3 regions of the Psychrobacillus syltrankelensis genome follow, and region 2 is predicted to be linked to each of the others. Evidence: predicted binding sites of a transcription regulator. Region 2 holds the regulator's gene; each other region holds the start of a gene.
The links. The regulator LexA, encoded in region 2, represses DNA repair genes until DNA is damaged. The targets are predictions, from matches to a motif close to CGAACATATGTTCG.

Region 1 (8,363 bases), 1.3 Mb from region 2:
CTCCGTTACTTGAGCAATATGTAAGGAATCCACTTTTACCGCAAGTGTTTCTTCTTTTAATCGATATCCTTTACAAGTTGGACAATTATGTTGAGCCATATATTTTTCCATTTGTTCCCGAATATAATCCGAGGATGTGTCTTTATATCTTCGTTCTATATTGGATAGAACTCCTTCAAATTGAATCTTGTTGTCCCGTACTTGTCCAAATTCATTTTCATAGCGAAAATGAATTTTATCTTCTCTAGAACCATACATAATATTATTCCACTGATCTATCGGCAATTTCTCTACGGGTACATTCATTTTTATTTTGTAGTGTTTACATACTGCTTCTAATAATTTGGGATAGTACTGTGAGCTTGTTGGTTGCCAAGCAATAATTGCACCTTCTTCGAGTGTTAGTGATTTATCTGGAACTACTAATTCGGGATCCACTTCTAGTTTCGTTCCTAATCCATCACACTCTGGGCATGCACCGAATGGACTATTGAAAGAAAACATCCGCGGTTCTAACTCACCTATAGAAAAACCACAAATCGGACAAGCATGATGTTCACTAAATAAAATTTCTTCATGTTCCATCACGTCAATTAATACCCTTCCATCAGCAATTCGCAGTGCGGATTCCAACGAATCACTTAAACGAGGCGCTACTCCCTCCTTCATCACAATCCGGTCAATAACTACTTCTATATTATGTTTTTTATTTTTATCTAAATTAATATCATCATCTAAATCGATTAACTCACCGTCTATTCGGACACGTACATATCCTTGTTTTTTCATATCTTCTAACAATTTTACATGCGTACCTTTTCTACCAGAGACGATGGGAGCTAATACTTGCATACGCGTTTTTTCCGGATACTCGCTCAAACGATCAACCATTTGTTCAATCGTTTGTGAGCTAATCTCAATTCCGTGGGTTGGACATATCGGTTTTCCTACTCGAGCAAATAATAGACGTAAATAATCGTAAATTTCCGTTACAGTCGCTACAGTGGAACGTGGATTCTTACTAGTCGTTTTTTGGTCAATAGAAATTGCAGGTGAAAGTCCCTCAATAACATCCACATCTGGTTTATCCATCTGCCCTAAAAATTGACGTGCATACGCTGATAAGGACTCCACATAACGTCGTTGTCCTTCCGCATATATCGTATCAAATGCTAGAGATGATTTTCCAGATCCAGACAAGCCTGTCATCACAACAAGCTTATCCCTCGGTATTTTTAGGCTTACATTTTTTAAGTTATGTGCTCGTGCACCTTGTATAACAATCTCTTGATTTTTCACACTATCATCCTTCCAACTTCAATTCCAGGATTGCATCACGTAATTCTGCTGCACGTTCAAAGTTAAGCGCTTTGGCCGATTCCTTCATTTCTTTTTCAAGATTTACTAATAACGCTGCCTTCTCTTCTTTTGTTAATGGTTTACCACTCGTTAACTGCTGTGCATAAGTAGCCTCTTCTTCTGCAACTTGTGATGCACGAATAACTTCTCTAATTTTCTTCTCGATAGTTTTCGGTGTAATTCCATGCTTTTCATTGTATTCTATTTGAATGGTACGTCGGCGTTCTGTTTCATCAATTGCTTTACGCATAGAATCGGTCATTTTATCTGCGTACATAATTACTTCTCCATGGGAGTTCCGTGCAGCTCTTCCAATCGTTTGAATTAAGGAACGTTCGGAGCGTAAAAATCCTTCTTTATCTGCATCTAATATTGCGACAAGGGATACTTCTGGAATATCAATACCTTCTCGAAGTAAGTTAATGCCGATCAATACATCATACGTCCCCAAACGGAGTTCTCTTATTATTTCAATTCGTTCTAGTGTTTTTATTTCTGAATGCAAATATTGAACTTTAATTCCAATTTCTTTTAAATAATCGGTTAAGTCCTCTGACATTTTCTTCGTTAATGTTGTAATTAGCACTCGTTCATTTTTTAAGGTTCTCTCATGTATTTCATTGATTAAATCATCTATTTGACCTTCAATTGGTTTCACTGTAATAATTGGATCTAATAACCCTGTTGGACGAATAATTTGTTCGACCATATCCGGAGTATGTTCTAATTCGTATGGACCTGGAGTAGCTGATACGAAGATAGCTTGATGAACATGATCTTCAAATTCGCTAAAAGTAAGTGGTCGGTTATCAAGAGCAGATGGCAATCTGAACCCATGATTTACTAGGACCGACTTTCTTGCTTGGTCACCATTATACATTCCTCTTACTTGGGGTAACGAAACATGACTTTCATCTACTACTATTAAAAAGTCTTTCGGAAAATAGTCGAGCAACGTATATGGTGTTGCCCCTGCTTCACGTAGAGTCAGATGACGAGAGTAGTTTTCAATTCCTGAACAAAAACCCATTTCTCGCATCATTTCTAAATCATAGTTTGTCCGTTGTTCCAAACGTTGTGCTTCTAGTAACTTGTCTTCACTTCGTAAAATTTTAAGTTGTACCTCTAGTTCTTTTTCTATATTTTCAATAGCTAGGAGCATTTTTTCTTCACGTGTAACGAAGTGGGAAGCTGGAAATATTGCTACATGATCTCGTTCCCCTAATATCTCACCTGTCAATGCGTCTACTTCACGTATACGATCGATATCATCTCCGAAAAATTCTACTCGTAGACATTTTTCATCGCGAGAGGCAGGAAAAATTTCCACAACATCCCCTCTTACGCGAAATGTCCCTCTCGTAAAGTTAATATCATTTCGCTCATATTGAATATCAACTAACTTTCGCAAGAGCTGGTTCCTTTCTATTTCCATGCCCGTTCGAAGCGAAACGACCATTTCTTTATATTCCTCTGGATTTCCGAGGCCATATATACAAGAAACTGACGCAATAATAATGACATCTTTTCTTTCGAACAAAGAAGATGTCGCCGAGTGACGAAGCTTATCAATCTCTTCGTTTATACTTGAATCCTTTTCTATATATGTGTCCGTTTGTGGTACGTACGCTTCCGGTTGATAATAATCATAATAACTGACGAAATATTCCACTGCATTATTTGGAAAGAACTCTTTAAATTCACTATATAGCTGTCCTGCAAGTGTCTTATTATGCGCCATCACAAGTGTTGGTTTATTTGTTTGTTGAATAACATTTGATATTGTAAACGTCTTTCCGGTACCAGTAGCCCCAAGCAACGTTTGATGTTTTTTTCCTTCTCGCACACCTTCTACTAGTTGTTCGATTGCTTTTATTTGATCCCCTGCTGGGTCATATGGAGCTTGTAAATCGAATAGTTGATCCATAGTATGCCTCCTACGGTTTAGATGTTTTTAGTTTAACATAATTCGTTTTTAAAAACGAAGAAAACGAACGTATGTTTTTTTGAATTAGAAAAGAAAAGCCGCTCTGCATAAGCGGCTTTTACTTTGTACTTTGTAATTGTTGTAATGCCTTCGTATACTTCATAAATGTTACCTGATCTCTTTTATCAAGAGCTTCATCAATCAACTTTAATAATCGATAACTACTTTGTTCCCGGTGGATAATGTTCAAAAACATATCAAGATATATTTCATTCAACAATTTCTCGGCAGAACTTTCTTTACCGGTTTGACCCATTGCTTTCAAAAAATCTGCATATGAATATTGTTTGTCCATCTCCATCACCCCGATGCCTTTTATCCATTATATAAAAGTAAAACAAGAGTTGCAATCATTTTGAGAAAATTGTGAATTTGAGATTAATTCAAAGATTTTTAAAATTCGTTATATTTACTTGATTTACTTCCAAATTTAACTATAATTGATGTATAAACTACTAAGGAGTGAATATTATGTCAAAAAAAGCAGATGATAAATCCTTCCTAGTTTCATTTGAAACTGCGGTATTGCAGCCAGTTCGAATAAATAACAAGATTTATACAAAGGTTACTAATATTACGGGAGAGCCCATTCTAATAGGTAAGAAGCCTTATGATATTGTTCGTCAATCATGTGCCTATTACGGTTCTTCTTTTCAACAAGCTAAAGATTTTTCAAAAGATACGCTTGGCAATTATCTTAAACTCCCTATAGTTGTGGCTCATGACTATGGAAGTCCATTTATTTTAATACCACTTTTGTCTCCTAAATCGGATTTAAATGTTTGGTTTGCACTTAATGCTATTGACAGGTTTGAACCAAGTGAGGATGGTTGTACGGTAGTATTAATAAATGGCAAAAAGATTGCAGTAAACTCCTCCACCATTACGTTAAGTAAACAAGTGGGGTTTGCAAATCTTCTAAAAATGCATTTTTTAAAAAGAATGAGTCGTCTATCACATACTGAATTCTTAACATCACGCAATCAATTTTCTCAGAAATATTTCCAAGACTAACGAATTTTTTCTACTAGAGCGAAGTACATAGAAAGTAGTTCTTCCACTCTGTTGCGGAGGCGGACGTTTAGATAACGACGATGTTCCTCATACCCACCATGAAAAAAAACATATTCTGTGAACATATCATCCCCTTCCCCACGAAGAACTTTCATACTATGTCGCTTCATATAAATATGCGTTTCTTTTAATTCTTTTTGTACATGCTTTGCAGCTTCTTCAACCATGGATATATACGGCCGCTTCAACTTAAAGGGAGCTTGCTCAAAAATCGTTCGATCTTTCTCTAAAATAGTTAATACCATTGGGAGATAGATCATGTTTTCTAAATATGGTATTGATTCTTCCGGTATTAGTGGCATGTCGCATTCTCCTTTTTAAGAACACCTGTTCTATCCTAATTGTACATCTTTTGTAGGAAAACGCAACATTCTAGAACAAATATTTTCTTCCAATTTAATGAACTAAAAGTAAAAGCCTCGATGAGCAAATTACAAGCTCATCGAGGCTTTTATTATCGTTATTTATTTTATAATTTCAGCAGCCCAACGACGTGCTTCTAAGTAAAAATCATTTATTGTAGCGTGCTCAATACCAAGCACTTCCGCTCCAGCTACTATGTCGTTCCATCGAACTTCATCACAAGCAATGGTAAATTCTAAATAAGGTGTCATTTCGGTTTTCGTGCCACTCAGTGTTTCTGCCACTTCATCTGAAAGAGGTAGCTCCTTTAATAATTGATTCATGGAACGGTGCAATAATGTATCAATTAAAGAAAACATCCCTATTATGAAATATTCAGAAGCATTTGGTAAAAGCTTACGTCTTGCGAGTAAATCACAAAACTTTGCTCTAAATAATGATGCTTCAATGAGAGCCAATCCATCTCCTGAATGATTTATCTTTGTTTCCCGAAGCATTAAAACATATAACCAATGATTTAATTCTTCTAAACCAAGCATGAGCACGCCTTGCTTAATAGAACGAACCTTTGATTTCGTACGAACAGCAGGAGAATTAATCATCTTTAACACTTTGAATGATAGAGAAACATCCCGTTCGATTTCATCTGCAACCTCCTCAATTGAAGCAGATTTATCTCTCAATAAGTTAATGATTCGAAAATATTGCGCCATATTAGTTGGTATTTCAGTACCTTTAATAATTTCCGGTTTAGCAAAGAAGTACCCTTGAAAGAGCTTATATCCTGCCTCTTTAGCCTCGTAAAATTCGGCCCGTGTTTCCACTTTCTCCGCAAGCAAAACAACATTTGGATAATTCGCTTTAACAATTTGTTCTATAGCTTGTCTTTCTTTAGTTGTACTTGAAAGAAAATCTACCTTTATGAAGTTAACAATAGAAAATAGCTCATCATACAAAGTAACATTTTTTTGAAGGACAAAATCATCTAGAGCAATTAAAAAACCAAGAGATTTTATTTTCCGTATTTTTTGAAGTAAAGAAACCGTAATAGGAATATCCTCTAATATTTCTACTATTATTCGATTCGATGGAAATTTCGCAAATATATCTTCCTCTAACAAATTTTCTGTAAAGTTAATAAAACAAATTTTTTCTCCTGCTAATTCATTAATTCCAATCGTAAGGAACGAATTTACCAACACGTCTAAAGTAGCGGTATCACCCTCTAGAATGGGGAAAGAATCACTTTGACCATCTCTATATAATAATTCATAACCAAAAATGCGCTCATTTTTAGTAAAAATAGGTTGTCTCGCAACAAAAATGTCCACGTGAATTCCTCAAATCTTTGTGATTTCAATAACATAATTGTACCAAACTGGAAAAGGAAAATCGACCTATTTTGAATACATTTCTATAGATGACAGACTACTAGTAAAATGATATGTTTTGTATGGGGAAATAATTGTATTTTTTAGGGGGAAATGAAATGAAATCGATTTATTATGAACAGCACGGAAATTTGGCTTATGTAACACTAAATAGACCCGAAGCACTAAATGCATTTAATTACGAGATGCTTCGAGAGCTAGGGGATATCACGGAATCGATCCGTATAAATCCAGATATCCGTGTTGTGATTTTCACAGGAGCTGGAGTAAAATCATTTAGTGTAGGGGCAGACTTAAAAGAACGAAAAAATTTAACCGATCAACAAGTAAAAAGAAATATTTATAAAATTGGAGAAGTATTCTCTGCTATAGAAAATCTTCCGCAACCAACGATTGCCATGCTAAATGGTTACGCCTTTGGTGGAGGTACAGAACTTGCACTAGCATGTGATTTTCGAATTGCAGCAGATGATATTCAATTAGGGTTAACTGAAACAAGTTTAGCCATTATTCCAGGTGCAGGTGGTACTCAACGTCTACCACGACTTATCGGAGAAGCAAAAGCACTAGAGCTTATTTTAACAGCAAAAAGACTAAAAGCAGAAGAAGCACTTGCATACGGTTTAGTAACAAAGGTTACACCGCGTGAAACATTAATAGTAGAAACAGAAAATTTTGCAGCATTAATGCTTGGCAATGGACCAATCGCCCTTCAACAAGCAAAGTTTGCTATCAAACACGGCATGAATGTAGACCTACATACGGGGTTAAACATTGAACGTAAAGCTTACGAAATCACTATTCCAACAGAAGATCGAGTAGAAGCATTAAACGCGTTTAGTGAAAAAAGAAAACCAGTGTTTAAAGGAAAATAAGAAAAGTCTATACTATTAACATAGAATATTTTAGGATAGTGAAAGTGACTGAGTCACTTCATTATCCTTTTTTTGATAATTTCGTGGGAATGTTTGTTTGTTTTCTGGTATGTGTTGCTCGGACTGAGTTATGTGGTGCTCAATTCGGGTTATGTGGTATTCAGTTGTCTTTAAATGGCACTCTTATTCCCATCCTAATTCTTCCAAAGAATCAATTAAAAATTCTTTCTGGTCAGTTATGCGATCAATTTTTTTCTGAATGATTCTTATACAACTTTCCTTTGTTTCACTTGAGATATTTTCTGAATGAGAATCTATCAAAATAAATGCCTGTCTGCTCACCTCAAAACTATCTTCACCTAACAATTCAGCAAACAGTTCTATATACTCTGCGCACTGAAAAGATTCCAAAGCATACAATATTGTACCTCTAGCACCAATTGTATTTGGGTTTTTCAGTAAACTTATCAAAGGCTCTATAGCTTCCTTACTTCCAATGTCAGCTAATGCTATAGCAATTGCATTTCTCAATATAACATTTTTTGTAGTTAATACATGATGAATCAAAAGATGAACTGCTTCAACTATCTTTTTACTACCTAGTTCTTCTACTATAGCAACAGCTTCATCTATTTTATTATCAGCTATTTTACTATCTAGTTTTCCTAGCATAACTATTACACCTCTACTTTACTGTACCCTGATTACCTATTATCTTTTTATAAAGTTTACTTCTTTTGCATTAAATATTAGAACTGTAACATCTTCGTTACTGCTTAAAACAATTTTAATTTTTCCAAAATCGTCTATTAACCCTATTTCCAAAATTTCATCAAAATCAACATTTGTATTGGGTTGCATTTCAAAAGTAGAAACACCATTAAACACCAGTTGACATTTTAACATCTCTGGTTCTACTTCATTATAATTGTTCTGTTTCCAATTATTTAGTTCTACCTTTATTAAGAGCATATTTTCAGCGGAATTAAATTGAATTGATTCTACAAGACTATCATGTAAATCATAGGATTGTAAAAATTCTAATGGCTTAATATTCAGTCCTCCTAATGGGGTTATATGCTATTTTTTTGCCTTTTTGAACGGGATTTCAATTAATGTCGAGATAATAATCCTTTCCTTTTTACAACAAATATTAATGACACTAAATTATCTAAGACCAATCTGTTTCATCCATAAGAATACTATCTATTAAAATACCACTTCAGATGTTAAAGTATAGTTGCATTTGTAAAAGGAGGCGAGACAAATTTTCAAAAATCGTTATTTGGTTTTTATTTTATATATAGTCTTATT
Region 2 (8,363 bases):
TGTTACTTAGCTCTCTAGTAGGTTGCATTGGAATCGATGTTACGATGATTTTAAAGCCACATTTAGATAAAATTGAGTCCATTGAAATTATAGTAAACGGCTCACGCAGAGAAGAATTGCCAACTGCATTTACTGCAGCTTCCTTATTATTCGATGTAAGAGGGGATATCGACGCAAAAAAAGTAGTACGAGCAATTAAATTGGGAGAAGAAAAATATTGTGCTGTATCCGCATCCTTGAAGGCAGAAATATCCTATCGTTTAATCTTAAATGGTAATGAAATTGAAGTTTAAAGATTTCTGTACAACAATAAATGCAAAAACCTTTTAATTTGTTTTAAGAATTAAAGTACTCCTTCATCCATAGGGTTGAAGGAGTTTTTAATGCAATCAAAGCATCTAAAATAAATTCATTTTAACAAAATCGAAAATCCTGCATATCCTTATAAATAGAGATCAAAGGTCTTGGGGAGGATAAAATGCATTGGATAACTATTATCCTTATAGGGATAGCAGCTAATTTAGACAATTTAGGAATAAGTTTGGCCTACGGAATAAAACAAACTAAGATCCCTATTTTTTCAAATGTAACAATAGCAATTATTTCGATGATAGTTGCTTATGTTGCAGTCGTAAGTGGAGGAATTATTACTAACTATATTCCAATTTTACATGCAAATTTTTTGGGGAGTTCTTTACTATGCATTGTCGGTCTATGGACTATTTTATCAAGTATACTTTCTAATGAGGATACCACCAAAAAGACAGAACAAATAGATAAAGATGGAAATAATATTATTTCCGTTAAAGAAGCAATAACGTTAGGATTTATTTTATCAGTAAACTGTTTAGTAAGTGGAATTGCAATTGGAGCAAGTGGAATTTCAGCCATTTGGACAGTATTTTCTATAGGTTTTTTTTCAATTTTGACTGTTAGTATTGGAAGTCGTTTTGGTTTAATACTAAATAAAACTTTTCTTGGTAAATATTCTATTTCTATTTCAGGCGGTTTACTAATTTTTATTGGTATATACGAGCTGTTTGATTAGGATTTGTATTATCCATCAAAGAAAAATCTATCATTCCAATGATATACGTTTTTTACAACAAATATTAATAATATAACAAATAAAAACCCCTCAACCATAAAGGTAAAGGGGTTTTTTCGATAATCTAAACGAAAATGTCCACTTTTCGTTTAGATATGATATCGGCTCTATTACATATTATATATAATAGTAGATTATGTCAAGATACAAGGAGTTTATTGAATATGACGATAAACTCCAACTACTTTTCCTAAAATAGATACTTGATTGACAATAATCGGCTCCATAGAGGAATTTTCAGGTTGTAAGCGGAAGTAAGTCTTTTCTTTAAAGAAACGTTTTACTGTTGCTTCATCATCTTCAGTCATTGCAACAACTATTTCACCGTTATTTGCGGACTGTTGCTGTTTTACAACAACATAATCACCGTTTAATATACCAGCTTCAATCATGCTATCACCCATAATTTCAAGCATGAACAGGTTATCATCAGATGTGCCAAACGTTTCAGGAAGAGGGAAGAACTCTTCCACATTTTCAATTGCCGTAATAGGAAGACCGGCTGTTACTTTACCAACTAAAGGTACGTGAACAACTCCTTGTTTTTCTATTACTGAATTGGTACCATCAAGTATTTCAATTGCACGTGGTTTAGTAGGATCTCGTCTAATTAAGCCTTTACTTTCCAGTCTAGCCAAGTGACCATGTACAGTTGAGCTTGAGGCTAGTCCAACTGCTTCGCCTATTTCACGTACGGAGGGTGGATAACCTTTTTTTCTTACTTCCTCTTTAATAAACGCTAAAATATCTTCTTGTCTTTTAGATGCTTTCTTCAATACCTTCACCTCTTTTAAATATTATTTAAGTGTTGTTCTTATTCTTATTTATAGTATATCAGTCTCTTATACAATATGCAAACATAGGTTCTAAAAGGTGTTGACAAAAACATGTGTTCGTTTTAATATAAAAACATATAAAGCGAACAGATATTCTAAAATGGGGGTATTATGATGAAACTACTTAAAAAAAATTATTTTCTAACTATATTTTTGGGATTAAGTTTTTCTTTTATAATGGTAATTGCTTTTATAAATTCTAATGGTGAAAGACGAGACTATCCTATTATAATTGAACATGGAGATTCTTTATGGAAGTTGGCTGATAAGTTTGACTCAGATAATTCAAAAGAAGATTGGATTAATGAAGTAATTGCATTAAATAACTTACATTCAGCGCATATTAAAGCAGGAGACATTCTTATTATCCCAAATAGGTCAAATCAGGTAAATCTAGATCATTCTACAGAGCTAGCAGGTATAAGCCAATGAAAGCAGTCATTTATTGTCGTGTCAGCACAGAAAAAGAATCACAAGAAACGTCATTAGCAAGGCAAGAAGAAGAACTAACTCAATTTGCTGTTCTTCAAGGATATGAAGTAAAAAGAGTATTTATTGATAAACATAGTGGCTATGATATCGAGAGAGATGGATTGCTTGATTTATTATCATTTATCAAAGAACAGCCAATAGATGCTGTTTTTGTACAAGATGAGACTCGTATTGGACGCGGAAATGGACGAATGGCGGTATTACATCTTCTTCAAAAAACAAATACTTCTGTTTTTACTTTACAGGATAAAGGTGTATTAAATTTAAATGAGATGGACTCTATGTTATTAGAAATTCTTGCCCTAGTAGAAGAGTATCAACGGAAACTACACAATGCCAAAATTAAACGGGGAATGAAGCGAGCAGTTTCTCAAGGATTTCGTCCTGAAAGGAATTTAAAGACTCTGGGTAACCCTGAAGGCAGGGAGCGGATAGAGATCCCAGTTCAAGAAATAGTAAGACTGCGCAATGCTGGTTTAACATATGAAGAAATTACCTCTACATTAAAAGGATTAGGTTTTGAAATAAGTAAAGCAACAGTTCATAGAAGATATATTGAATTTATTGGAGCACACGGAGGGTAAAGGCTTGCACTCTGTGTGTTTTTTCCTTACCTTTAAATAAGAATAAAATTTAAAGGGTGAATAATATGTTAAGTAAAGAGAAACTTGAACGAATAAGTGAACTTTCAAGAAAATCAAAGTCGAATGGCTTGTCTATTGAGGAAGCAAAGGAACAAAGTGCATTAAGAAAGGAATATTTAGAGACATTTCGAACAACAATGAGAGATACAATTGAGAGTGTAAAAGTTGTTGACCCTGAAGGTAATGATGTGACTCCACTTAAAGTACAGCAAGCTAAAAAGGGGAAATTTCTGAATTAACTAATCATTACGAAACCATTGATAATGCAAACATTGTTGTCTAAACTAGAAGTATAGAAAAAATTAGCTCGAGAGGATGTCACTAATGTCATTAAAAACAGATTTACTTGCAATTAATACTATCCGTACTTTATCAATTGATGCAATAGATAAAGCGAACTCTGGTCATCCAGGTCTCCCAATGGGAGCGGCACCAATGGCTTATACGCTTTGGACAAAACATTTACGCCATAACCCAAATAATCCAAACTGGTTCAATCGTGACCGTTTTGTTTTATCAGCTGGTCATGGTTCTATGCTTTTGTATAGTTTACTTCATCTTGGTGGGTACGATTTACCAATGGAAGAGATTAAAAATTTCCGTCAATGGAATTCAAAAACACCGGGACACCCAGAGTTTGGTCATACTGCAGGAGTAGAAGCAACAACTGGACCTCTTGGACAAGGTATTGGAATGGCTGTTGGAATGGCGATGGCAGAGGCACACTTAGCTGCTACATATAATCGTTCAGAATATAATGTTGTGGATCATTACACATTTGCTCTTTGTGGTGATGGAGATTTAATGGAAGGTGTAGCGGGAGAAGCAATTTCTCTTGCTGGACACTTGCAATTAGATAAATTAATTGTCCTTTATGATAGCAACGATATTTCTTTAGATGGAGATCTGCATAAATCCTTCTCAGAAAATACAGAGAAACGTTTTGAGTCTTATGGCTGGAACTATATTTTTGTTAAAGACGGAAATGACATTGAGGAAATTTCATCTGCTATTGAAAAAGCAAAAGCTCAAAACAGTAAACCAACAATTATTGAAGTTAAAACTGTAATTGGATTTGGTTCTCCAAATAGAGCTGGTAAATCAGATGCACATGGTATGCCACTTGGAAAAGAAGAATCACTTTTAGCAAAAGAAGCATATCAATGGTCATCTGAGGAGGATTTTTATGTTCCAGCAGAAGTGTATGAAACTTTTAAAGCAGCATCTAATCGTTTAGGTGTTGAGGAGGAAGCATCTTGGAATGAGAAGTTTAATAAGTATTCTTCTGAATTCCCAGAGCTTGCAACAACATTGCAACAAGCGATTAAAGGAGAGCTTCCAGAAAACTTTGATGCTGCTATGAAACCTTACGAAGAAGGTACTTCTCATGCAACTCGATCTGCGTCAGGTGATGCAATTAACGCATTAGCTCAAAACCTACCTTCATTCTTTGGAGGTAGTGCTGATTTAGCTGGTTCTAACAAAACGACGATGAAGAATGCAGGAGATTTTTCTGCAGAAAACTACGAAGGTAAAAACATTTGGTTTGGTGTACGTGAATTTGCCATGGGGACTGCTCTTAACGGTATGGCATTACATGGTGGTTTGCATGTGTTCGGTGGTACTTTCTTTGTATTTAGTGATTATGTAAGACCAGCGATTCGATTATCTGCTCTTATGGGACTTCCTGTAACGTACGTATTTACACATGATAGTATTGCTGTTGGTGAAGATGGGCCAACTCATGAACCAATAGAACATTTAGCTTCTTTACGTGCAATGCCAGGATTGTCTGTAATCCGTCCGGCAGATGCTATTGAAACAAATGAAGCTTGGAAGCTTGCAGTTTCTTCGAAAGATCATCCGACGGTACTTGTACTTTCAAGACAAAACCTACCGACACTTACAGGATCAGTAGAACAAGCAAGTGAAGGCGTTTCAAAAGGAGCTTATATAGTTTCACCAAATGAAAACGCGGAAGCAATTCTATTAGCAACTGGCTCAGAAGTAAGTCTTGCAGTTGAAGCTCAAAAAGCTCTTGCAAATGAAGGAATTCAAGTTTCAGTAGTATCCATGCCATCTTGGGATCTTTTTGAGCAACAAGATGATGCTTATAAAAAATCCGTACTTCCGTCACACTTAACAAAACGTTTAGCTGTCGAAATGGGATCTTCTCTAGGATGGCATCGTTATGTTGGATTTGAGGGAGATGTTATCGCAATCGACAAATTTGGTGCTAGTGCTCCTGGCGAAATTGTAATGAAAGAATACGGTTTCTCTGTTGAAAATGTCGTTTCAAAAATGAAAAACTTACTACAAAAATAAGAAATGTATAAAGGCAATTCGAATACTTGTAAACAAAAGTATTCGAATTGCTTTTTTATTTGAAATTATATAGTATGCTTTAAGAATCTATAGTATAATTTCTAGTGGTGTCTTGTACACGTAGACAAGAACGTAAAGGAGGAGAAAGTATGCAAGATTGGATTTGGATTATTATTGTAATCGTTGCTTTAATCGGTGGTGCAGCAATAGGATTTTTTGCAGCACGTAAATATATGATGAAATATTTAAAAGAAAATCCACCTATCAATGAACAAATGCTTCGAATGATGATGGCTCAAATGGGACGTAAGCCTTCTGAAAAACAAGTAAAACAAATGATGAATCAAATGAATAAAATGCAAAATAAATAAAGCACTCACTTTTGAGTGCTTTTATTTATTTAGTAAATTATTTTGTTGTAAGAAGTCTGCAACTACTTGTTCGTATTCCTCACTATTTTCATTAAAAGATTTGGCATGAGCCCCTAATTCAAATAGTTTTAATGATTTTGGTCCTTTTTTCTTCTCATACAATTCCTCCGTCATTTTAGGGAGAATAAAGTCATCTTGTAAACTATGGATGAAAAGTACGGGCTTTTCTATATGATCGACTACATCAATAGGAGATACTAAATTTAAAGTATACCCATCTCGCATTTTTAAAAATAAATTAGCAAAACGAATAGCTAAACTTGAACGAAGTGGAGTAGTTTGTCGCATAATATTTAACACTTGGTCTTCGAAATCTGAAAATGAGCAATCAGAAATATAAAAATCAGCATCATCTTTAATAGATCCTGCATACAGTAGTGTCGTTGCTGCACCCATTGATTCTCCGTGAATTCCAATGATAGCATTTTCTCCAGCACGCTGACGAACAACTTCTAAAATAGATTGCAAATCAACTTTTTCATAAAAGCCAAAACTAGTTGTTTTTCCACCGGAATCTCCATGTCTTCGGTGATCATACACAACACTGTTAAACCCTAAACGTTCAAACATTCGAACAAATCGAAGTGAATTAATTTTATTTTCAGTTACTCCATGGCAAATAACAACATAATTATTTGTCTGTAATGGTTCGACAAAGATTGCTTTAAGCGAATAACCGTTTTTCGATTCAATCCATTTTTCGGTTTTGTTGACTTCACGAAACCAAGCTTCGTCTAAGCGTTTAGAAGTTATCTCGCGATTTAATATAAAGTCATCTTCTTTTTTCTTCATATACATGAGCCGATTGGTAACTAAATAGCCAAAGATCGTAGTAGCAGCTGTTAAAATACTTGTTAATAAACTCGTCCAAATAATTACACGTTTTTTCATCGCATCAACCCCTAATTATTTTTAATAAGTTTATACATCCCGGTCTCAATTGGTCTTGAAACATAAGGCGCAATTATATCAATAGCTTTCACTAATAATTCAAGATTAATATTTGTTTCAATATCCATTTGGTGTAGCATATTCACAACATCTTCAGTTGCTACATTTCCTGTTGCTCCTGGTGCGAAAGGGCAACCACCTAAGCCACCTGCAGAGCTATCGAAACGATCAACTCCTGCTTGAAGAGCTGCAAAGATATTTGCCAAGCCCATTTTTCTTGTATCGTGGAAATGTGCTGTAATTAGAGTTGTTGGAAACTCATTTTTAATTAATTCGAACAGTAAATAACTTTCTTGTGGATTAGCCATACCTATAGTGTCTGCTACACTTAATTCATTTACTCCCCAAGAGACAAATTCTCTACATAATTCAATTGTTTCATGAGGATCAATAGCTCCTTCATATGGGCAATAGAAAGCGGTTGAAATGCAAGCACGAACAAAATTACCTTCTTTTATTAGTGATTCCACGATAGGTTTAAGCCCATGCATACTTTCTTCTGTTGTTTTATTAATATTATTTTTATTAAAGCTATTTGATACACCAACAAAAACGGCAAAACTATTGGCCCCTGCTTGTTTTGCAAGTTCTACACCCTTTTCGTTAGGTGTTAATACAAATTGTCTACCTATTTGGTTGGTCCTCTCAACAATCTCTTTAGCATCTTTCATTTGTGGTACCCATTTTGGTGATACAAAAGAAGTCAACTCCATCTCTTCCACACCAGCTAATTGAAGCTTTTCAATAAATTCTAATTTTACCCCTGTTGGTACTTCGTTTTTTTCATTTTGTAATCCGTCTCTCGGACCGACCTCGATAATTGTCACTTTTTTTGGTAAACTAAACATAATCATCCCTCCAACTATATTGTAAGTAATGGATGGTTAAACAAGCAAACTTTAATTTTATTTCAAAGAAAGAAATAAAAAATAAGTCGGGTACAATCAGCAAGAGGAATATTATATCAGGGGATTATGAGGAGGAAATAACTTGTCAAACGAAGTTGTTATCGTTAGTGCAGTTAGAACTGCAATTGGGTCATTTCAAGGGGCGTTAAAAGATGTACCAGCTACTAAACTAGGTGCAATTGTAATTGATAAAGCGTTAGAAAAGGCAGGGGTCTCAAAAGATTTAGTGGATGAAGTCATTATGGGGAATGTACTTCAAGCAGGATTAGGGCAAAATCCCGCTAGACAAGCATCTATCCAAGCAGGATTACCAGTTGCTATTCCGGCACTAACTATCAACAAGGTATGTGGATCTGGTCTTAAAGCAATCCATCTTGCAACACAAGCAATCATTGCTGGGGATGCAGAAATTATTGTCGCTGGTGGAATGGAAAATATGAGTCAAGCTCCTTATCTATTGAAGAATGCTAGAGATGGCTTTCGAATGGGAGACCAAAAAGTAGTGGATAGTATGATTTCCGATGGACTATGGTGTGCATTTAATGATTATCATATGGGAATTACTGCGGAAAACTTATGCGATCAATATAGCATCTCAAGAGAAGAGCAAGATGCATTTTCAGCTCGTTCTCAAGCTCGTGCAGCAAAAGCAATCGAAGATGGAAAAT
Region 3 (8,363 bases), 350 kb from region 2:
TTTTCTTCCCAGTATTCTTCATATATAGCTTTGGTGAGTGGTACTTCTTGCATCGTTTAAATCGTGGAGGTGCTTTGGAATGAAATCTGTTTGGAAGCAACCGTACTTTGTTTTTGGATTTAGTGTGCTAACATTCTTTTTGGTTGGTAGTTTTGTATTTGAATGGATTTTTGGACCGGACCCGAAACAAACGTATTTTATCTATGAAAATGGTAGGTTGGTGGCAGCCGCTCCGCTATCTCCTAGTTTAATGCATCCTTTTGGGACCGACCAGTTCGGATATGATATGCTTTCGAAAATTATGCTTGGCGCAAAATATACAATTATAGCTGCGATGGGTGTGGCTGCCGTGCGTATGCTTATTGCAGTACCTCTTGGATTTGCAATCGGTACGTATTGGCAAAAGAGACGTTTATTGGTTAATAGTTTCATTGATCCACTTCATTATATCCCTATGACTATTTTTTCTTATTTGATACTGTACCCCGTCCTATGGGAGCCAATAGAGGGGTTTTCTACTACTGTGTGGGAGCGTATTGTTATTCAAGTTGTGCTAATGGCGATTATTACAGTGCCAATTGTTGCGTCGTTAATTGGCAATGAAGCGAATTTACTTTATCACGAGGAGTATATTTTGGCTTCAAGAACACTTGGTGCTAGTCGACTTCGAATTATTACGCGACATCTGTTTCCAATGATGCGCGAGAAATTATTTGTATTATATGGGCAGCAAGTTGTTGAAACATTAGTTGTTTTCACTCATTTGGGTCTTCTTAAATTATTTATCGGAGGAACGAAAGTGAGCTATGATCCAATGTTTGGAGATCCTCCGAAATCGATTGCCTATGAGTGGGCTGGACTTTTTGGTTCATCGTTTCGTTATTTGTTGGGTGTTCCATGGCTTCCGCTTGCACCTGCTATTTGTTTCGCCCTTGTCATTTTAGCAGTTGCTGCAATGATCGAAGGCTATACGAGAGCTGTGAATGGCCAAGTCAAAATCCCTAAACGAAAGAAAGTTGCTTTTGTGTCGGATGAGACACTCAAATGGAATAAGCAGCAGTTAAAAGAAAAATTGCAGCTGTTGCTTCAAAATGAACAAGAAAATACACCAAAACTGTAGACCTCTGTCTGCAGTTTTTTATCTCGGGAGGGATTGATAGGGATGAAAATTAATCAGAAGGATTTTAGTGTTAACGGGGTTTCCTACATAGTAAGACATGCGATTAATAAAGATGCGAAGAATTTGTCGGAAATCAGATTACAGATTGATGGAGAGTCTCAAAACCTTGATAGAGAAAAAGGGGAAGCATATATAGACACAGCTGGTTTTGAGAATTTAATCAAAACGGATACGGAAAATAAGAAAAACCTTTTTCTAGTTGCCGTTATTAATGATAAAATTGTCGGATTTTCAAGATGTGAAGGAAATTTTTTGAAACGTTACGCCCATAAAGTAGAATTCGGGGTCTGTGTATTAAAGGACTATTGGGGTTTCGGTATTGGAACAAACCTTTTAAAAGAATCTATTGATTGGGCTGATTTGAACGGAATAAAGAAAATAACTTTAAATGTTTTAGAAACAAATGACAAAGCGATAAATCTTTATAAAAAGTATGGTTTTAAAACGGAAGGTATTTTAGAAAATGACAAAATCCTTTCAGACGGTCAATATTACAACACCGTTGTTATGGGAAGATTTAATGAATAAAACACCAAAATAAGCATTACAGTCTAATGTATAGTCGCCGCCTGCCTTATTTTAATTAAATGCTATAAATTAGCTCGTTTATTGATATCACTTACATACGCAGCGGTATTAAAGCATATGTAGTTGTTTCAAATACAGTTGTAACCAGTTTGCTTTATAGTAGCACTTCTTTAATAAAACAAAGGAGTTTCTAGTGTGACTGTAGAATAGTAAAAATATAATAAATAAAGGAGCATACAAATGCACAAATTACTGGAGAAAAATGAGTACGCACCGTATTATTCAACATATGTAGAGTTAGTATCTGATGGGGATTCCATACAAACTTTAGTTCAACAGATGGAAGAAACCATTGCATTACTTCACAACATTTCTGATCATCAAGCTCATTTCCGCTATGCGCCCGAGAAATGGAGCATAAAAGAAGTGATTGGGCATATGGCAGATACTGAGCGAATTATGAGCTTTAGGCTGGTTTCCATCGCTCGAGGAGAAACCGCTGCTCTCCCTGGTTATAATGATAATGAATATGTACAAAATGCATCTTTTAATAAACAGTCTGTAGAGGACCTTCTTCAAAATTTGAATATTGTTCGCCAGTCAACTATTCATTTAATTAAGAGCCTATCAAGTGAAGATTTACTTCGCCGGGGAACTGCAAACAATGCTGAAGTAACTGTCCGTGCACTTATCGCTATTATAGCTGGTCATGAACTGCATCATCGCAACATAATTAGAGAACGTTATATTTCTTCCGAAGCTTACCCTAATAGCTAATTAAGAACTAATAAAATGGCAAGTGAATCTAATTGATCGTTGTCAGAGTGTGTTTTGATTAATATGTCAAAACGCACTCTTTTTTTATTGGTCCCGCGTGTATCTAAAACTATTTATTACCATTGTATAAGAACGAATGTTTGTCATATACTATTAAGAACAAATGTTCCTTTTTTAGGAGTGGAGAATATGTATGAAGGGTTAGAAAACCGAAAAATTATATGCATTGATATGCGAAGCTTTTTCGCAAGTTGTGCGGCAGCGGATGCTGGACTTGATGTGATGACAACACCTATTGCTGTGATTGGTAATTTGGAGCAAAAGGGGAGTATTGTGCTTGCTGCTTCGCCGAGAATGAAAAAAGAATTTGGTGTAAAAACAGGAACTAGGCTATTCGAAATCCCAGATCATCCATCTATTCATCTAATCGAGCCGAAGATGGAGTTTTTTGTTCGTGTTTCTGTAGAAATCGTCCGTTATTTAAACCAGTTTGTTCCGAATGAAGCGATTCATGTGTATAGCGTGGACGAATGCTTTGCAGATTTAGGAGGAACCGAAAAGCTTTGGGGACCAGTAGAGAATACAATTAAGCGCATACAAGATGGGATGTATAGTCAATTTCAATTGCCATGTGCGGTTGGAATGGGACCAAATATGCTTATGGCGAAGCTTGCATTAGACTTAGATGCGAAAAAAACAGGTTTTGCAAAATGGACTTATGAGGACGTACCGAAAAAATTATGGCCGGTCTCACCATTAAATAAACTATGGGGAATTGGCTCCCGTTTAGAGAAAACGCTAAATAATATGGGCATTTTCACTGTAGGTCAGTTAGCGCAAACTCCTTTAGAAATATTAGAGAAGAAATTTGGTGTGATGGGAAATCAGCTATATTACCATGCTTGGGGAGTTGATTTATCCGAACTTGGTGCACCTCTAGTAGAAGGCCAAATTAGTTATGGAAAAGGGCAAGTATTATTTCGTGATTACCGAACGAAAAAAGAAGTGATGGCGGTTATTTTGGAGATGTGTGAAGACGTGGCAAGACGTGCAAGAGAAGCAAATATGGCTGGAAGAACGATACATCTCGCGGTCGGATACAGCAAAGATGCTTTTGGAGGGGGATTTAACCGTTCTCGCTCCATAGAAGAATCGACGAATGCCACGATGAAAGTATATAAAGTATGCGAACAAATCTTCGACGATTTTTATGATCATCGTCCGGTTCGGAGACTATCGATTTCTTTAACGAATTTAGAACCGGAGCACTCGATGCAACTAAGCTTATTTGAAGCGGACAAATGGAAAATACGAAAACTGGGAAAAACCATGGATGACTTGCGAAGTAAATATGGTTCCACCGCAATTTTGCGAGCAGTGTCCTATACTGAAGCAGGAACCGCTAGAAAACGAGCTGGATTACTTGGAGGACATAAAAAGTAGAAAATTAAAGGGAAATTCGAAAATTTATCGAAATAAATAAAAAGAAGGATAGATAATCAAGGAGTTATGAATGGGGAGAATTCTATGAGCTATAAAAACACTTTTATTTTAATTTCTGAAGATTCACCAGTTACTTCCGCGGTTATACCGATGTCTAAAAATGAAAAACCTACAATTGCTTATATTGAATACGATTTAATCTACAACAATCCCTACAAATACACACAAGAAGATGTGCAATTTAAAACTTACCTGATCAAGAATCAAACTAAATCCAATCAGTTAGAAGAACTACGAGAACAATTTTTTGCAACATCTAAAGCATGTTTCAGAGCTTCAGCTTTAGTAAAAAAGTATGGGTGGGGAATCCACTATGATGAAGAAGGGAAAATAGCAATTTATGATGCTAATAGTGATAAATATAAGCAATTTCTACAGTCAGATGCGATTACAGTTTTAAAAGGAATGCGTTCTAAAAGAAAGAGTAAATAAGGGGGAGTTAATTTGGAACAAACAATTTTTCAACATATGGAGACAGTACGAGGAATAACAAAAGAATTCATTCAACAGATACCGGAAGAGATTGCGGATATAGTTCCAACAGGCTTTAATAATAGTATTCGTTGGAATTTCGGTCATATTGCGTTTATACAGGAAAGACTCGTATTTGCAGTATTAGGTGAAGAGTTAGATGTACCAAGTAACTATGAAGAACTGTTTAGCGCTGGAACGAAACCAGCTGATTGGAAAGTAACACCGCCATCACTAGCAGATATTCTTATTGTATTAACCGAACAAACAACAAGAATAAGAGAATCTATTCAAGGAAATATAAATAAAACACTACCAGCGCCATTTACAAATAGATTAGGCATCACTTTTCACAATAGAGGGGAAACATTTCTCTTCAGCTTTTATCACGAAGCCATGCATATGGAAGCGATTAAAAGAATATATCGAGCGATTACGGTGGAATGAAAGGATATTTCTTCAAACGCTTCGATAAGATTGCACCAGAAATTCTGTGAAATAAAGGGTGAGAAATGATTAAAAAAAGCAATAGCAATAGGTTTAATTATTGTTTTCATTTTACTCTCAGGATGTAATACGAAAAATTTAAACAGTGCTGAATTCACTAACACTACACCAGCTATAATTAAAATAGACAACTTAACCTACCGAATGACCGATGAAGTTATACCCACTAACGAGGTGGAAGAACAAATAGGTAAAATTACACGAATTCATGAAATAGTCTCCTACTCGGAAGACCAAAACCCATATGAAAATCCTAGTAAAATTTTCAAAATAAAGGATATAAATGTAGGAGATGCAATAGCAATTCAAGTTAATAACAGTCTATTTAAAGCAAATATAAACTAAAAAATAGTTTTAATATTTGAGTGGAATCTAATTTCGTGGAGAATAGGGGACTTTTAAATGGAACAAACAATTTTTCAACATATGGAGACGGTACGAGGAATAACGGAGCAATCTATCCTAAAGACATCAGAAGAGATTGCGGATATAGTACCCAAAGATTTTAATAACAATATTCGTTGGAATTATGGCCACATTGCATATATTCAGGAATACCTGGTTTATGGAGTATTAGATCAAAAGATAAATCTCCCAGTAGAATATAGAGAATTTTTTAGAGCAGGAACTAAGCCAACTGATTGGAAAGAAACACCCCCATCATTAGCCAATATTTATTCCGTTTTATCTGAACAAAAAATAAGAATCCAACAATCCCTTCAAGGAAATTTACATAAAAAACTACCAAAACCATTTACGAACCATTTTGGCATCACATTTCACACACTTGGAGAAACATTTCTCTTTAGCTTTTATCACGAAGCTATGCATCTGGAAGCGATTAAAAGAATATATCGAACGATTATGGTGGAATGAAAGGTTGAATAAGTATCTTATTTAGGGTAGTTATGTGAAGTAAAATTACGCAGATGAATTAACAAGTATCTAAGGAGGTGCATATGAAATATTTATGTACGATATTCATAATTTCTATGTTGACCGTAAGTGGTTGCTCGAACAATGAATCTGAGAATCATTTAAAACAAGAAAATGAACAGTTAAAGAAAGAAAATGCAATGTTACTAGTAGAAAAAAAGCAATTAGAATCGGATCAAACTATAGAAGTAAGTTCGGAATTATCTCAAAAAAATGATCAATTAAATTATGAAATAAAAACATTACAAGCAGATAATGAAGAGCAAAATGAAATGATTACACGTTATCAGAAGGCATTTGAATTTTTAAATACAAACACGAATACCCTCGTTAATACATTAAGTATTTTTTCATTAGAAGAAGTTAAAGAAGGAAATAAAATCGCTGGACTAACAGTTTCTGATGTATATATGGAGACTACAAAAGAGCCAGCTAGTTATAATGTGAAATTTTCAGGCGAATTCCAAGTTAGCGGATCAATAGTGCACAACGTAATTGGAGGAAGCAAGTATTCTTTTATTGTTAGAGAGAATCTAGAGAGAATGCCACACACGTTAGAACAGTTTCAACAAGGTAGTGTCTATCTTGATATTGAAAATGAGGATGGATTAAAAAAAGCCTTAGGTGATAAATTAGAACAATTACCTGAAAATGGTGAACTAGAAATAGAAGGCATTTTTAAAAATTATTCTTATATCTATGTACCTGAAACAGATTTTCCTAGTTCCGCAGAATTTGTGAGATTGAAAGAACAGAATTGATTAAAGGCGGTAGCAAACAAGGTGAAAAATAGTTTAGAACTACCAATTGAAATAATTGGAGTTCAAAATGTTGAGGAAGCTGTACAGCGAATAAATGAGCTAAATAATAAGTAGAAACAAACCAACAGGTACTAAAAATTTGATTATAAATGTACCTTCTTTCCTTGTTGATGTAGGAAGTTGGATAGCGAGTTCTCAATCGTAGTTGAACTCGTTTTTTATTGAGCAAAAATAAAATGAACGATTTATCATTTCAGACTGTCTAATAGATAACGAGGGGGTGGGAGTTTGGATTTGGAAAAACGAGCAATTGCGGGTGAAGAACAGGCGATAGTGGAGCTTTTGAAGCGACATGAAGATACGCTCTATCGGACAGCCTATGCGTACTTGAAAAATGAGCATGATGCTATTGAAGCGGTACAAGAGCTGACGTTTCGAGCTTTAAAAAAGATTCATAGCGTCAAAGAACCCGCATACATAGCAACATGGCTTGTTCGGATTATCATTAATATTTGTTTAGATGTGAAAAAGAAGCAGGAGAAGTTTGTCTATAATCATGATGTGGAAATTCCATCGGCAGATCAGCAACCATTTGAAATCACAGATATTATCGCCAGTTTGCCAACAGAACAACAGGAACTGATTTACTTAAAGTATTTTCAGGACATGAAGAACGCAGACATTGCACAGTTGAAGCAAATTCCCGAAGGCACTGTGAAATCGAGGCTACACATGACGTTAAAAAGATTACGCCTACTCATTGGAAAGGAGGGACTGTAAAATGACTACCTTAAACGAGCAGGATCGGCAGAAGCTAAAGGAGGAATTAGAAGCAATTGAAATCCCTAAAGAAGCGTTACATCAAGCACGTACAAAGGCTGTGCATCAGCATCGGTTAACGAAGAGGAGAAAACGCCGTCTGTATTCAGTTGCCAGTGTCGCCGCTATTTTACTGTTGCTATTTGTAACTTCCATTCGTGTATCTCCCGTATTTGCACAAGCTGTAGCCAAAATCCCTGGGTTTGTTTCAATCGTGCACATGATTGCTACTTATGATAAAGGAATCAGTGACATTGTCGAAAATAATTACTATGAGGAACTTGGAATTGTGGTAACTGAGGGTGATTATACCTTGAATTTACAGGGTGTGGTGGCTGATTATTCGGGTATGACTATATTCTATCAGCTTGAATCCCCCTTTGATCATTGGGGTGTAACTTCGATAGAGGTTTCTCAACAAGGCATTCCATTTGGTGTCATAGATTCCTACATGTCACGTCCAGGTGAAGGGAATGTAATTGAAGACAATGTTGAAATTAGGTCTGCCGATGATTTATCATATGAGAATATGACATTTGAATTTAATTTACACTTGAGTGATGCAACAGAAACAGAGACAAAGTTCTCTGTGCCATTCACACTCACCAAGCCTATTGAACAACCAAAAGTATATGAATTGAACCAAGACGTTGTAGTAGATGGTCAAACAATTGATATTAAACATTTGAAAATATCGCCGTTACGTGCAGAAATCCGACTAGCTACTGACGAACAAAACACGATGCAATTACTAAAATTTATATCGGTCCGGTTGATGGATGAGAATGGCGAAGATTGGGCTCAACCAAGAAATATCTCAGGGGGCATCCACAATTTGTCTGACGGTGAAGTGAGTCTGTTTTTACAAAGCAATTACTTCC

Region 1: uvrB (excinuclease ABC subunit UvrB) is a predicted target of LexA. The motif match lies at 3,351-3,364, and genes of this name have one in related genera.
Region 3: ACTSKG_RS03405 (Y-family DNA polymerase) is a predicted target of LexA. The motif match lies at 2,615-2,628, and genes of this name have one in related genera.

Annotation. Positions count from the first base shown of each region.
Region 1 covers NZ_CM144227.1:3,662,084-3,670,446, reverse strand. The annotation lists gene uvrA (excinuclease ABC subunit UvrA) at 1-1,299, opposite strand, end outside; gene uvrB (excinuclease ABC subunit UvrB) at 1,304-3,286, opposite strand; gene ACTSKG_RS18145 (IDEAL domain-containing protein) at 3,405-3,641, opposite strand; gene ACTSKG_RS18140 (competence protein ComK) at 3,818-4,360, shown strand; gene ACTSKG_RS18135 (YhjD family protein) at 4,357-4,722, opposite strand; gene ACTSKG_RS18130 (EAL and HDOD domain-containing protein) at 4,885-6,114, opposite strand; gene ACTSKG_RS18125 (enoyl-CoA hydratase-related protein) at 6,273-7,049, shown strand; gene ACTSKG_RS18120 (HEAT repeat domain-containing protein) at 7,233-7,721, opposite strand; gene ACTSKG_RS18115 (hypothetical protein) at 7,761-7,955, opposite strand; gene ACTSKG_RS18110 (FAD-binding protein) at 8,335-8,363, shown strand, end outside.
Region 2 covers NZ_CM144227.1:1,017,148-1,025,510, reverse strand. The annotation lists gene ACTSKG_RS05290 (OsmC family protein) at 1-293, shown strand, start outside; gene ACTSKG_RS05285 (manganese efflux pump MntP) at 479-1,048, shown strand; gene lexA (transcriptional repressor LexA) at 1,264-1,884, opposite strand; gene yneA (cell division suppressor protein YneA) at 2,059-2,376, shown strand; gene ACTSKG_RS05270 (YneB family resolvase-like protein) at 2,373-3,020, shown strand; gene ACTSKG_RS05265 (DUF896 domain-containing protein) at 3,086-3,319, shown strand; gene tkt (transketolase) at 3,405-5,405, shown strand; gene ACTSKG_RS05255 (YneF family protein) at 5,555-5,776, shown strand; gene ACTSKG_RS05250 (alpha/beta hydrolase) at 5,798-6,727, opposite strand; gene ACTSKG_RS05245 (hydroxymethylglutaryl-CoA lyase) at 6,739-7,635, opposite strand; gene ACTSKG_RS05240 (acetyl-CoA C-acetyltransferase) at 7,778-8,363, shown strand, end outside.
Region 3 covers NZ_CM144227.1:662,989-671,351, forward strand. The annotation lists gene ACTSKG_RS03385 (ABC transporter permease family protein) at 1-83, shown strand, start outside; gene ACTSKG_RS03390 (ABC transporter permease) at 80-1,120, shown strand; gene ACTSKG_RS03395 (N-acetyltransferase family protein) at 1,163-1,708, shown strand; gene ACTSKG_RS03400 (DinB family protein) at 1,949-2,485, shown strand; gene ACTSKG_RS03405 (Y-family DNA polymerase) at 2,675-3,928, shown strand; gene ACTSKG_RS03410 (DUF6157 family protein) at 4,013-4,420, shown strand; gene ACTSKG_RS03415 (DinB family protein) at 4,433-4,906, shown strand; gene ACTSKG_RS03420 (DinB family protein) at 5,369-5,842, shown strand; gene ACTSKG_RS03425 (hypothetical protein) at 5,926-6,663, shown strand; gene ACTSKG_RS03430 (sigma-70 family RNA polymerase sigma factor) at 6,952-7,443, shown strand; gene ACTSKG_RS03435 (DUF4179 domain-containing protein) at 7,445-8,363, shown strand, end outside.